Regions from separate parts of the Pseudomonas sp. JL3 genome, predicted to be linked through region 1. Evidence: riboswitches for the same ligand, from Rfam matches in the RefSeq annotation. Region 1 holds a riboswitch; the other holds the start of a gene.
What was found. Region 1 has a riboswitch for cobalamin ahead of MMG91_RS06000 (CbtB domain-containing protein). Riboswitches for the same ligand answer to the same signal wherever they lie in the genome.
Positions count from the first base shown of each region.

Region 1 (7,221 bases):
CGACATTCAACCGATCTTCACCGAAAAGTGCGTGGCCTGCCATGCCTGCTACGACTCCGCCTGTCAGCTCAATCTGGGCAGTGGCGAAGGGGCGGTTCGAGGCGCGACGAAGGTGCCTGTCTATGACGGCGAGCGTAGCCAGGCCGCAGCGCCGACCCGGCTGTTTTATGACGCCTTCGGCAAGCGTGCCTGGCAGCAAAAGGGCTTTTATTCGGTGCTTGACGCCCAGGGCAGCCAGGCGGCGCTGATGGCGCGCATGCTCGAGCTGGGCCACAAAACGCCGTTGCAACCTAACGCCAAGTTGCCGGAAGACATCGTCCTGGGCCTGAACCGGGAAAACATGTGCGCCATGCCGGCGGAGTTTGACGGTTATGCCAGCTCCCACCCGAAAGAAGGCATGCCGTTGGCGGTCACCGGCCTGACCGATCAGCAATACCAGACGTTGCAACGCTGGCTGGCCTCCGGCGCGCCGATTGATGAACAGGGCCTGGTGCCCAGCACCAAGGAAGCCTTGCAGGTGGTGCAGTGGGAAAATTTGCTCAACGCGCCAGGCGCCCGGGAGAGTCTGGTGGGGCGCTGGTTGTTCGAGCACTGGTTCCTGGCGCACCTCTATTTCAAGGACGGCGAGCCGGGGCATTTCTTTCAGTGGGTACGTTCGCGCACGCCAACCGGGCAGCCGATCGATCTGATCAACACTCGCCGTCCGAATGACGATCCGGGCACTCAGGTTTACTACCGTTTATGGCCGGTGCAAGGCGTGATCGTGCACAAGACCCACATCACCTATCCGCTGAGCGCGGCGAAGATGGCGCGGATCAAAAGCCTGTTTTACAGCGGCAATTGGCAGGTCAATGCGCTGCCGGGTTACGGGCCGGAGCGACGGGCCAATCCGTTCACGACCTTTGAGGCCATCCCGGCTCAGGCGCGCTACCAGTTCATGCTCGATAACGCCGAGTACTTCGTGCGTACCTTTATTCGTGGCCCGGTCTGCCGGGGCCAGATCGCCACCGACGTGATCCGCGACAACTTCTGGGCGCTGTTCCAGGCCCCCGAGCATGACCTTTACATCACCGACCCGAATTATCGCGGCCAGGCCACGCCGTTGCTGGCGATGCCGGGGCAGAACGATGACGTCGGCAGTGTTCTGAGCCTGTGGCACGACTACCGCGACAAACGCAACGAATATGAAGCCTTGCGCCGGGACAACTACGCCGATTTACCGGCACCGAGCTGGTCGACCCTGTGGGCCGGCAATGACAACGCACTGCTGAGCATCTTCCGGCATTTCGACAGCGCCTCGGTGAACAAAGGCCTGATCGGTGACGTGCCGCAAACCATTTGGCTGTTCGATTACCCGCTGCTGGAACGCACGTATTACCAGTTGGCGGTCAACTTCGATGTATTCGGCAACGTATCCCATCAGGCCCAGACCCGACTGTACTTCGACCTGATTCGCAACGGTGCCGAGCAGAATTTCTTGCGCTTGATGCCGGCCGACTCACGGGATGGCTACCTCGACGATTGGTATCAGAACGGCGGCAAGTTCAAGATGTGGCTGGATTATGAGTACATCGATAACGACAAGCCGACGGCGCTGACGCTGGACGAAAAGGACCCGAAACGCGATTTTGCCCTGCAATTGCTGGCCCGGTACGGCGACCTCAATGCCAAGCCCGACCCGATCAACCGTTGCGATGGTGCCTACTGCTCGCGGCCGAACATCGATCTGGCGTTGCAGAACGCCGAACAGGCCTTGAGCCGCCTGACTTCACGTCCGGCTGCGGGGCTGAAGGTCATCGATCAGTTGCCAGAAGCCACGATGTTGCGCATCGAGACCCAAAGCGGCAAACGCGAGGTCTACAGCCTGCTGCGCAACCGCGCCCACAGCAACGTGGCGTTCCTGCTCGGTGAGTCGCTGCGCTATCAGCCAGGGCTCGATACGTTGACGATCTATCCGGGTGTTCTCAGCAGTTATCCGAACTTCATGTTCAACATCCCGGCCGGGCAAGTACCCGCGTTCGTCGACGCGATGGAAAATGCCAGGGACGCCGCCAGTTTCGAGAAAATCGTCGAACGCTGGGGCATTCGCCGCAGTCATCCGCAGTTCTGGCAGTATTTCCATGATCTGAGCCGCTACATCCACGACACCGACCCGGTGGAAGAGGGCGTGCTGGATATGAACCGCTACGAGAATCTTTGATTGAGGGCCTGAACACGCACCGCCGAACCCTGACCGAACCCTTGTAGGAGCGGTGATCAGAGGATCATCGACAGGCGCATCTTTCCCGACAAAAATACTAGGACTTTGTCCGGCGCGATGATTGGCGTAAACTGCGTCCAAGCCTGCGAGGAGTTTCCATGACCGCTATTACCATTACCGACGCCGCCCACGATTACCTGGCTGATCTGCTCTCCAAGCAGAACACTCCGGGTATCGGCATCCGCGTCTTTATCACCCAGCCTGGCACCCAGTACGCCGAAACCTGCATTGCCTACTGCAAGCCGGGCGAAGAAAAACCTGAAGACACGGCGCTGGGGCTCAAAAGTTTCACCGCTTACATCGACTCGTTCAGCGAAGCGTTTCTGGACGATGCGGTAGTCGACTACGCCACCGACCGCATGGGTGGCCAGCTGACCATCAAGGCGCCAAACGCCAAAGTACCGATGGTCAACGCTGACAGCCCGGTCAACGAGCGCATCAACTACTACCTGCAAACCGAAATCAACCCGGGGCTGGCCAGCCACGGCGGTCAGGTCAGCCTGATCGATGTGGTCGAAGACGGTATCGCCGTGCTGAAATTCGGCGGCGGTTGCCAAGGCTGCGGCCAGGCAGACGTTACCCTGCGCGAAGGCATCGAGCGCACCTTGCTCGAGCGCATCCCCGAGCTCAAGGGCGTTCGTGACGTGACCGACCACACGCAGAAAGAAAACGCCTACTACTAAGGTGTTCGCTGCAAACATAAAAAAACGGTGCCCGTGAGCACCGTTTTTTTTGATCGTTCCCACGCTCTGCGTGGGAATGCAGCCCGGGGCGCTCCGCGTCTCAAGAGCGGACGCAGAGCGTCCATTGAGGCATCCCACGCAGAGCGTGGGAACGATCATCTCAGGGTCTGTAGAGGTGCGCATGCCCCGCGCGATACAGCGACGACTCACTGAAGTGATCGCTACCCAACACCCGACCCACCAGAATCAGCGCCGTGCGGCGAAATCCCTTGGCTTGAACCTTCCCGGCAATATCCGCCAGCGTCCCCACTACCCAATCCTGATCCGGCCAGGTCGCCCGATGAATCACCGCGATCGGGCAATCGGCGCCGTAGTGCGGTAGCAATTCGGCAAGGATCTTCTCCAGATGATTGACCCCGAGGTGGATTGCCATGGTCGCCCCATGCTGCGCCAGGCTACCGAGCTCTTCACCGGCCGGCATCGCGGTCTTGTCGGCGTAGCGGGTCAGAATCACGCTCTGTGACACGTCCGGCAGGGTCAGTTCAGCACCCAACAGGGCCGCGCAGGCGGCGGTGGCGGTGACGCCGGGAATGATTTCGAAAGGGATGTCGAGTTCACGCAAGTAGCGAATCTGCTCGCCAATCGCCCCGTACAGGCTCGGATCGCCGGAATGCACCCGGGCCACGTCCTGGCCGTTGGCATGGGCGGTCTTGATCAGCTCGATGATCTGTTCCAGGTGCAATTCGGCGCTGTTGACCACCTGTTCGGCCCGGTGACCCTCCAGCACAGCGGCAGGGACCAGGGAGCCTGCATAGATGATGACCGGGCAGCTACGAATCAGCCGCTGGCCTTTGACGGTGATCAGTTCCGGGTCGCCGGGGCCTGCGCCAATGAAGTAGACGGTCATCGTCGTTTCCTGTCAGAAAAAGGGCATGGGCACACTTCAGATGAAGATTGCTCATGATCGAAGGCGGGGATTATCGGGGATTTTACGCGGCGCTGGCCAATGCAAGGGTGGCCTGGGCGTATTTTTGTCGTGGAATCAGCAACTTTGCCGGTGCCTGAGCAAGTTGTTCGGCCAGTGCCAGCGCGGCACTTTCCGCTACGCCGTAACAGCCGGTGCGCTCGAACGCGATGTCCGAGTGGTGGCTGAGTTGCGGTTCATAACCGGCCAATTGTTCGCTGCTGAAGTACATCAGCGGCAATGCCAGTTGCTCAGCCAGTTCGATCAGGGCGGGTTCTTCGCGCTTGAGGTCGATACTGGCCAAGGCCTTGATCTCACGAAGCTCGATTTGATGGGCCTGTAACGCCTGATCAAGCAGCGCCCGCAGCGTGCTGACGGGGCAGCCGCGCTGGCAGCCCAGGCCGACCACCAGGGTCGGCACTGCGCTGATGTCAGTCATGCGGAGTATTGACCATCGCTTTTGCGGCGGAACAACCAGGCGCTGATCAGGCCCAGGGCCAGCCAGAACGCCATGTTGGTCAGCTGCGAAGCGATTTTGAATTGCGCTTCCAGGGCTTGCGGCGCCAGCATCGAATGGACTTCCGGTTGCGGCGCGCCAATGACGTGCGGAACGGCCAGAATCGCTACACCGAGGATCTTCATCAGCCAGTGGCGGCTGAACACGATCAGCGCGATGCCGACAGCGGTGGACGCGGCAGTGCCAATCCACCAGATCTGCCGTTGCGCCAGGTCCGCTGCGGCTGTGCCTGGCAGTTCAGGTGGCAGGCCGAGGGTGGGCGCCAGCACGAATGTCGCATAACCGGCCAGACCCCAGAGCAGGCCCTGAGAGGTACGGCGTGGAGCGCGCAAGGTGTAGAGGCCCGCAAGCATCAGGGCGAAACCGACCGCGACCACCAGGTTGCCGCCGGTGGTCGACAGCACGCGCTGCCAGCCGTCTTCCGGCTCCCAGGCTTCGGCATCGTGGGTGTGAGCGGCGACTGCACCAGCAGCGTGCTCGTGGACTTCAACGGCGGCCGGCTCGGATTTTTCGTAGGTCTCGGCCTGCAAAATCAGCGGGGCGACCCAGAAGCTTTGCAGCAGGGTCAACAGCAGGGCGGCCAGCAGCCCGGTGAAACCTGCGGTTTGCGCAATACGCTTGCTCATGTCAGCAGGTCTCAATGGCACGGAAAGGCAGAGCTGTGACGGGTATCGTGCGCGGCGTTGTGTACCGCTTCGATGTGCGAGAAACCGGCGAAATACACAAGGCTGGCGCCAAGGATCGACGCACAAAAAGCGGCGGTCAGGCGTTGGCTCAGGGTTGTGGTGGTGCTGATCGTGATCTTTTTATCGGTGTTGCTGCCGGTGCTGCTGATGATCGACATGGCGCTTCCCTCTGGTCTGTCAGCGGGTGAATAGAGCGCATGAAAACCGCCGCACGCCGGGGCACGCAGAGATTTCGAACAGCGCCCGCCCACCGCGGGTTTGTTATTCAGTGAACGTAAAAGTCACTTTAGTGTTGCGGGCCGGTCTCCGGGCTCGCGAGGGGCAGGGCTTGCGCCGAAACCTGCAAGCATCACCTTCCCATGCCGTGTGACGGGCACAGTGGATTTGACGCTTCACTCGCTTACCGTTGCGGGGGCAGCACCGGACTGACATGGCTTTAGAGTAAAGCACATGATTCACCGGTTTCCCGTTTCACCCTGTGAAGGGCACCCGTAACAAGGCGTGTAGGAGAGCATGGGCGGGGGCGGGGAGTCAATTGGCAGGGGTTCTCAACTCGGAACCCGGTCGTCTGCATCGCGGGCAAGCCACGCTCCCACAAGGGAATGCGATCAACTGTGGGAGCGGGCTTGCCCGCGATGGCGTCATCCCAGCCGCCACAGAACGCGGCATGGACATTGACCCGCCCCCACACGATGCGTAGCCTTGCGCTTTCGAGGTTCTTCGGCATCTGCCGAAGCTAAGAAGGGAACGCGGTCGATGCCGCGGCTGCCCCCGCAACTGTGAACGGTGATGTTCGCTGCCACGCCACTGCAAACCCTGATCCATCAGGGTCGCGGGAAGGCGCAGCAAACGCCAGTCGAACGATTGGCACACCGTCAGCCAGGAGACCTGCCTCGATACAGATTCTCACTACAACCGGGCGGGGTGATCCGGTGGCGGAACTCTTGCGCGCGCGCACCTGCCGCTGCGATTGTCGTCCCGTATGCCCGCCACCTTGCCAAAGGGCATCCGATGAAAACACTGGCCAAACTCCCCGTCACCATCGTTACCGGCTTCCTCGGCTCGGGCAAAACCACCTTGCTACGCCACATGCTCGACAACGCCCAGGGCCGCCGTATCGCGGTGATCGTCAACGAGTTCGGCGAGCTGGGCATCGACGGCGAAATCCTCAAGCAGTGCTCGATCGGCTGCACCGAAGAAGAAGCCAACGGTCGCGTCTACGAACTGGCCAACGGCTGCCTGTGCTGCACGGTTCAGGAAGAATTCTTCCCGGTGATGCGTGAACTGGTCGCTCGTCGCGGCGACCTCGACCACATCCTGATCGAAACCTCGGGTCTGGCCCTGCCAAAACCTTTGGTTCAAGCCTTCCAATGGCCAGAGATCCGCAGCGCCTGCACGGTTGACGCGGTGATCACCGTGGTCGACAGCCCGGCCGTCGCTGCTGGCACCTTCGCTGCGTTCCCGGATCAGGTCGATGCCCAGCGCAAACTCGACCCGAATCTGGACCACGAATCGCCGCTGCACGAGCTGTTCGCCGATCAACTGGCCAGCGCCGACCTGGTGATCCTCAACAAGGCCGATCTGATCAGCGCTGAAGACCTGGCCCGTGTGCGCCTGGAAGTCGCCGAAGAACTGCCGCCAGCGGTGAAAGTCATCGAAGCCAGCAGCGGCCGTCTGCCACTGGACGTGCTGATCGGCCTCGGTGCCGGTTCCGAAGAGCACATCGACAGTCGCCACAGCCATCACGATCATCACCATGAAGGTGAAGACGACCACGACCATGACGCGTTTGACTCCATCTCGATTGAGCTGCCCCAAGCCGACGAAAGCCTGCTGATGGATGCGCTGACTCAATTGGTGGTCCAGCACGGCATCCTGCGGGTGAAAGGTTTTGCAGCGGTGCCGAACAAGCCGATGCGCCTGCTGATCCAGGGCGTGGGCACGCGCTTCGACAAGCACTTCGACCGTCAGTGGGGCGCTGAAGAAGCGCGCACCACCCGTCTGGTGTTGATCGGTCAGGCGCTGGATGCCGCACAGCTCGAAGCGCAATTGCGCGCTGCGCTCAGCGTTTAAACCATGCACCTGCTCAGGACCCAGCCCGGCGGTTTCGT
Region 1 is NZ_JAKWJK010000002.1:572,954-580,174, forward strand. Features, by position in the region: gene MMG91_RS05975 (fatty acid cis/trans isomerase) at 1-2,200, shown strand, start outside; gene nfuA (Fe-S biogenesis protein NfuA) at 2,359-2,943, shown strand; gene cobM (precorrin-4 C(11)-methyltransferase) at 3,104-3,850, opposite strand; gene MMG91_RS05990 (cobalamin biosynthesis protein) at 3,933-4,346, opposite strand; gene MMG91_RS05995 (CbtA family protein) at 4,343-5,050, opposite strand; gene MMG91_RS06000 (CbtB domain-containing protein) at 5,062-5,268, opposite strand; cobalamin riboswitch at 5,390-5,618, opposite strand; cobalamin riboswitch at 5,807-6,021, shown strand; gene cobW (cobalamin biosynthesis protein CobW) at 6,122-7,183, shown strand; gene cobN (cobaltochelatase subunit CobN) at 7,187-7,221, shown strand, end outside.

Region 2 (7,221 bases), on a different contig from region 1:
CCGGTATCGTTTTGGCGGCACCTCCGAGGCTGGCTTCGACTGCAGCGGCTTCATCGGTTATCTGTTCCGTGAAGAAGCCGGCATGAACCTGCCGCGCTCCACTCGCGAAATGATCAACGTTGACGCTCCTCTGGTTGCTCGCAGCGCCCTGAAGCCGGGTGATCTGCTGTTCTTCGCCACCAATGGTCGTCGCGGTCGTGTCAGTCACGCCGGGATCTACCTGGGTGACAACCAGTTCATCCACTCCAGCAGCCGCAAAAGTGGTGGTGTCCGGATCGATAGCCTGGGCGACAGCTACTGGAGCAAGACCTTCATCGAAGCCAAGCGCGCACTCGCGATGGCACCGACGACGGCCCCGGCTATCGTTACTGCACGCAAGTAAGCGGACAGTTTGTAAGGCGAACTTAAAGTCTTACTTGAAGTTTGCCGTGTAGCCGCTAGAATCCTGATCTATTATTGATGGCAAACCGCCTGCGTTCTGCGCAGGCGGTTTTCTTTTCTGCCTTCTCGGTAGAAAAAGCCGCAGCCAGATCAGGATGTTCTGCTTATGACGATGTCGGCCCGCCTCGCACTCATGTTCTTCGCAGCGCTGCTCAGCGCCTGCGCCAGCCGCACACCGCCACCTGCGCCGGTGGTCCGCGCTCCGATTGTTTTTGGTCCTTCCCAAGCCTTCTCCCCCGCGGCAGAAGACGTGCTGTTTCGCGCGTTGGGCCTGGTGGGAACGCCTTATCGCTGGGGCGGCAACACGCCAGATTCCGGGTTCGATTGCAGCGGTCTGATCGGTTATGTGTATCGCGATGTCGCAGGCATTTCCTTGCCGCGCTCCACCCGCGAGATGATCGGCATGCAGGCCCCCAATATCGGTAAGGAAGGCCTGCAAACCGGTGATCTGATTTTCTTCGCCACCAATGGCGGCTCCCAGGTCAGTCACGCCGGGATCTACGTCGGCGAAGGCCGCTTCGTCCACGCGCCAGCCACGGGCGGCACGGTCAAGCTGGACAGCTTGTCCAAAGCTTACTGGCAGAAAGCTTATCTGAGCGCCAAGCGCGTCTTGCAACCTGAGCACTTGGCACATAATCCGTAGCGGAGGTTGTCATGACCGCTCGTTTGAAGGCTGAGGCTGCGCAGAAAACTGTAGGAGCGAGGCTTGCCCGCGAAAGCGGTGTGTCAGTCGATATCAATGTTGACTGTGATGCCGTCTTCGCGGGCAAGCCTCGCTCTTACAGTCGAGCTGATTACTTGGCTGCGGAAACGCGCCACACCTTGTTCCCCACATCATCCGCCACCAGCAAGCCTCCTTGCTGATCGATCACCACGCCCACCGGCCGGCCCATGGCTTTTTCCTCGTCATTGAGGAAGCCAGTGAGCACATCCACCGGTTGCCCGGTCGGTTTGCCGGCGTTGAACGGCACGAAAATCACCTTATAGCCGCTGTGCGGTTTGCGGTTCCAAGAGCCATGCTGGCCGATGAAAGCGCCTTGAGTGAACGGTGCGGGCAGTTTGCTGCCTTCGGCAAACGTCAGGCCCAGTGACGCAGTATGTGGCCCCACCGCATAGTCCGGTGCAATCGCCTTGGCCACCAGATCAGGGTTTTGCGGTTCGACGCGAATGTCGACGTGCTGTCCGTAATAGCTGTAGGGCCAGCCGTAGAACCCGCCGTCCTTCACTGACGTGATGTAGTCCGGCACCAGGTCGCTGCCGATTTCGTCACGCTCGTTGACGGCGGTCCACAGTGCGCCGCTCTGAGGCTCCCAGGCCAGACCGTTTGGATTGCGAATCCCCGAGGCGAAGATCCGATGATTGCCGGTGGCGCGATCCACTTCCCAGATCGCAGCGCGGCCTTCCTCCTGATCCATGCCGTTTTCACCGACGTTGCTGTTCGAGCCCACGGTGACGTACAGCTTGCTGCCATCCTTGCTGGCGATGACATTTTTGGTCCAGTGATGATTCAGCGTGCCGCCCGGCAAGTCGACCACCTTGATCGGCTGCGACTTGATCGCCGTCTCACCGTTTTCATAGTGGAAACGCAGCAGGCGATCAGTGTCGGCGACATACAAATCATTGCCGACCAGGGTCATGCCAAAGGGCGAGTTGAGGTTTTCCAGGAATACCGTGCGGGTTTCGGCGACGCCGTCGTGGTCCTTGTCCCGCAGCAGGGTGATGCGGTTCGGGCTGGGGACGCCAGCACCGGCGCGGCCCATGACTTTGCCCATGATCCAGCCACGAATACCGCCATCGGATTTGGCCGGTGCATTGGTTTCGGCCACCAGCACATCGCCGTTGGGCAATACGTAGAGCCAACGTGGGTGTTCGAGGCCTTCGGCAAATGCCGCCACTTGAGTTCCTGCCGCGGCGACAGGTTTCTTGCCTTCAGGCCAGCCGATCGCCGGGGCGATGTTCACCGTCGGGATCAGGGTTTTATTGGGTTCTGGCAGTTTGGGCGAGGGGCCTGTGCCATCCGAGACTTGCAGGCTGGAGGTTTCACCACAGGCGGCGAGCCCTCCGGCGAGCGCGATGATGAAAACGAGCTGGGGTTTGCGCATTACTGATCTTCCCTATGAATGCATTGACGTAATCATAGAGAAGCGTAGACGCTCGATGGTTCAACCGGTCAGCCGCGGGCTTCCTTGAGCAGAACAGCGATGCCTGGATGGTAGTTGCCGGCTTCATTGCGCAACTTGCGGTAGGCGTATGGGAAATACCAGGCCACGGCGCAGCTGTGTTCCTTTTGCAGGTCGTCGACCATGTCCTGAAGTTCTTCCGGTGTAGCGCTCTGCTGAGCTTTTTGCGGCGCTACGAACAGGCAGCCGAGTTTCAGATCGCTGGCGTAGCTGATTCGCTTCGCGTCACTGGTGATGTCCGCCAATGCCTGAGTCAGGTTCAGGCTATTGACCCGTGGCCAGCGCTGGGTGGCCTGGAGATACGCGCGTTCTTCGCTGCTGGCGATAAACAGATCGGCGTGGGCGTTGCGTTCGCCTTCTTCAGTCTGTTTGCGCGTGGATGTTTGTTGCAGCGTGACCATTTCTGCCATCCAGGCTGCGGCGGAGAGCAGGCCGAGGTTGGCGTTTTCGTCGTACCAGTAAGGTGTATCGTTATCGCCGCGTACGGCGTTGAAGCGGTCGATACAGTCAAACCAGCGTTCCAGCACCGGCCGCAGGAATTCCAGCTTCGGATTGCTGATGATCATGCCTTGCATGTGGCTCACCCTTGTTATTGTGTTGTGAGGTTGTGGCTCTTTGATATCACTGCTTGTAGTGTGGCACAAGATTGGCGTCAGTTAATTGATCAATGGCAGTTATTCGCTCAGCGGCGCCCCGGGTTTAATTGACGCTCCACCCCCAACCCTCTAACCTTCGCGGCTTGTTTCAGGTGCTCTGTGACCTTGGTCGACAGAGTGAAACAGGGAAGCCGGTGAGTGAATTTCTTCCCGTGAAAAATGATCACGATCCCGGCGCTGCCCCCGCAACGGTAAATGAGTAAAAGCTGCGCCTTGAGCCACTGTGTCGATTGTCGACATGGGAAGGCGCGCAGTTGGCCCTGGTGCCGCTCATGAGCCCGGAGACCGGCCTGATTCATCCAACGGCATCACGGTGGGCGATGCCAGGCTTCTTGCCGTCTATTCTTGTGCCTGCCCGCCGTTATCCAGCCTCAACGGAGAGCTCCCCCATGACTGATACTCCCGATCGTGACGAACGCCATCTGGCGCGCATGCTGCGCAAAAAAGCGGTGATCGACGAACGCATCGCCAACTCCCCGAATGAATGCGGTTTGCTGCTGGTGCTCTCCGGCAACGGCAAAGGCAAGAGCAGCTCGGCGTTTGGCATGCTTTCCCGGGCCATGGGCCACGGCATGCAGTGCGGCGTGGTGCAGTTCATCAAGGGGCGCACCAGCACCGGTGAGGAGCTGTTCTTCCGACGCTTCCCGGAGCAGGTGCGTTTTCATGTGATGGGCGAGGGCTTCACCTGGGAAACCCAAGACCGCCAGCGCGACATCGCCGCCGCTGAAGCCGCCTGGGCGGTGTCCCGCGAATTGCTGCGTGATCCATCCATCGGTCTGGTAGTGCTCGATGAGTTGAACATCGCCCTCAAGCACGGCTACCTCGATCTCGATCAGGTGCTCAGCGACTTGCAGGCTCGTCCGCCGATGCAACATGTGGTGGTCACCGGTCGTGGCGCCAAACCGGAGATGATCGAGTTGGCGGACACCGTCACTGAAATGGGCATGATCAAGCACGCCTTCCAGGCCGGAATCAAAGCGCAAAAAGGCGTCGAGTTGTGAGTCAACCACATCATTGCCCGGCGGTACTGATTGCCGCGCCGGCCTCCGGTCAGGGCAAGACCACCGTCACCGCCGCGCTCGCTCGTTTGCATCGCAATCAGGGGCGCAAGGTCCGCGTGTTCAAATGCGGCCCGGATTTTCTCGACCCGATGATTCTCGAGCGCGCCAGCGGTGCACCGGTTTATCAACTCGACATGTGGATGGTCGGCGCGCGGGAAAGTCGGCGGCTATTGTGGGAGGCCGCGGGCGAAGCCGATCTGATCCTCATCGAAGGCGTCATGGGGCTGTTCGACGGTACGCCTTCCAGCGCCGACCTGGCGCGGCACTTCGGTGTGCCGGTGCTCGGCGTGATCGACGGCACCGCCATGGCGCAGACGTTTGGCGCGCTGGCCCTGGGCCTTGCGCGTTATCAGCCGGATTTACCGTTTGCCGGTGTGTTGGCCAACCGGGTCGGCACCGTGCGCCATGCGCAGTTGCTCGAAGGCAGCCTGACTGAAGGCTTGCGCTGGTACGGCGCGTTGTCCCGGGAGACCGGCATCGAATTGCCGAGTCGGCATCTCGGCCTGGTTCAGGCCAGTGAGCTGAATGATCTCGATCTGCGCCTCGACGCGGCGGCCGACTCACTGGCCAGCAGTTGTGATGTGGCTCTACCGCCGGCCGTGGAATTCGCCGCGCCTGAAATGATCGCAGCCGAACCGTTGCTGGCCGGGGTGCGGATTGCCGTGGCCCGGGACGAAGCTTTCGCGTTTACCTACGGTGCGAGCCTTGATCTGTTGCGGGCCATGGGCGCCGAATTGTCTTTCTTCTCGCCGATCCGCGACAGCGGGTTACCGGAGGCGGACAGTCTTTATCTGCCGGGCGGTTACCCCGAATTGCACCATGTGGCGTTGTCACAAAACACGCCGATGCTGACCGCGATCCGCGCTCATCACGCGGCGGGCAAACCGTTGCTGGCCGAGTGTGGCGGCATGCTGTATTTGCTCGATTCACTGACCGATGTCGAGGGCACACGCGCTGAATTGGTCGGCTTGCTGGCCGGTGATGCGGTGATGCAGAAGCGTCTTGCCGCGTTGGCCTTGCAGGCGGTCGAATTGCCGGAAGGTTTGCTGCGTGGGCACACGTACCACCACTCGTTGACCAGCACTGAACTTGAGCCAATTGCTCGAGGTTTGAGTCCCAATGGCGGGCGAGGGGCGGAGGCGGTTTATCGTGAGGGGCGGATGACGGCTTCTTATGTGCACTTTTATTTCCCGTCCAATCCGACAGCGATTGCAGCGCTGTTTGCGCCTGACCCTGAAACCGCTTTCGCGAGCAGGCCATGACGGACAACACATTCAGCCAGGCCGAACGCGAAGCTGTTTATCGCGCGATTGCAGAGCGCCGCGACATGCGTCACTTCAGTGGCGGCTCGGTTGAGCCCGAGTTACTGAGGCGTCTGCTCGAAGCCGCGCATCAGGCCCCAAGTGTTGGCCTGATGCAGCCCTGGCGTTTCATCCGCATTAGCGACCGGGCACTGCGCGGCAAGATCCAGCTGCTGGTGGAAGACGAACGCATCCGCACTGCCGAAGCCCTCGGCGAGCGCTCCGACGAATTCATGAAGCTCAAGGTCGAAGGCATCAACGATTGCGCCGAGGTGCTGGTCGCCGCGCTGATGGACGATCGCGAGCGACATATCTTCGGCCGTCGTACATTGCCGGAAATGGACATGGCCTCGTTGTCCTGCGCCATCCAGAACCTTTGGCTGGCGTCCCGCGCCGAAGGCCTGGGCATGGGCTGGGTGTCGCTGTTCGAGCCGCAAGCGCTGGCGGACTTGTTGGGCTTACCGGCCGGGGCCAAGCCTTTGGCTGTTCTTTGCCTGGGGCCGGTCAAGGAATTCTATCCGGCGCCGATGTTGGTACTCGAAGGTTGGGCGCAGGCGCGTCCACTCAGCGAGTTGCTGTATGAAAATTATTGGGGAGTGAGTCAATGAGTGTGGCGTTGTTGAGTGTCGCCGCGGTCGCGCTGGATGCGCTGCTGGGTGAACCCAAACGCTGGCATCCGCTGGTGGCGTTCGGTCGTTTTGCCGATCGCATCGAGCAACGTTTCAACTCCGGTGGCCGTGGCTGGCGCAGTCATGGGGTTACGGCCTGGGTGATGGCGGTCGTGCCGCTGACCTTGCTGGGCACCGCACTTTCCTGGGCGCCTTATGTCGGTTGGATTGTCGAGATTCTCGTGCTCTATTGCGCCCTCGGCATGCGCAGCCTCGGCGAGCATGTCGAGCCGGTGGCCAAGGCCCTGCGCAGCGATGACTTGATCGAGGCGCGCAAACGTGTCGGTTATCTGGTCAGCCGTCAGACCAGCGAACTGGATGAAACCGAAGTCGCCCGCGCCGCCACCGAATCGGTGCTGGAGAACGGCAGCGATGCGGTGTTCGCCGCACTGTTCTGGTTTGCCGTGGCGGGTGCGCCCGGCGTGGTGCTCTATCGCCTGAGCAACACCCTCGATGCAATGTGGGGTTATCGCAACGAACGCTTCGAACGTTTCGGTTGGGCAGCGGCGAAGATCGATGATGTTCTGAACTACATTCCTGCACGCCTGGTGGCGTTGACTTACGCACTGCTGGGCAAAACCCGACTGGCGCTGAAGTGCTGGCGTACCCAGGGCTCGACCTGGGACAGCCCGAATGCCGGGCCGGTGATGGCGGCCGGGGCCGGTGCGCTGGGTGTCGAGTTGGGCGGGGCGGCGATCTATCACGGTGAACTGCATCAGCGTCCGCCATTGGGCGAAGGCGTGCCGGCGGATGCCGATTCCATCGACCGTGGCTGGCAATTAGTCCAGCGCGGGGTATGGTTATGGCTGCTGATTCTCTGCGTGGGGGCTGAATTCTATGCTTGAGCACGGTGGCCGGCTGCGCAAGGCGGCGCTTGAATACGGCATCGCCGAGGCCGATTGGCTGGATCTGTC
Region 2 is NZ_JAKWJK010000003.1:601,584-608,804, reverse strand. Features, by position in the region: gene MMG91_RS09200 (C40 family peptidase) at 1-382, shown strand, start outside; gene MMG91_RS09195 (C40 family peptidase) at 548-1,084, shown strand; gene MMG91_RS09190 (sorbosone dehydrogenase family protein) at 1,236-2,543, opposite strand; gene MMG91_RS09185 (hypothetical protein) at 2,612-3,196, opposite strand; cobalamin riboswitch at 3,351-3,586, shown strand; gene cobO (cob(I)yrinic acid a,c-diamide adenosyltransferase) at 3,667-4,278, shown strand; gene MMG91_RS09175 (cobyrinate a,c-diamide synthase) at 4,275-5,600, shown strand; gene bluB (5,6-dimethylbenzimidazole synthase) at 5,597-6,247, shown strand; gene cbiB (adenosylcobinamide-phosphate synthase CbiB) at 6,244-7,152, shown strand; gene cobD (threonine-phosphate decarboxylase CobD) at 7,145-7,221, shown strand, end outside.
Region 2: it holds a riboswitch for cobalamin, as region 1 does, so the genes downstream of both, cobO (cob(I)yrinic acid a,c-diamide adenosyltransferase) here and MMG91_RS06000 (CbtB domain-containing protein) in region 1, are expected to answer to the same signal.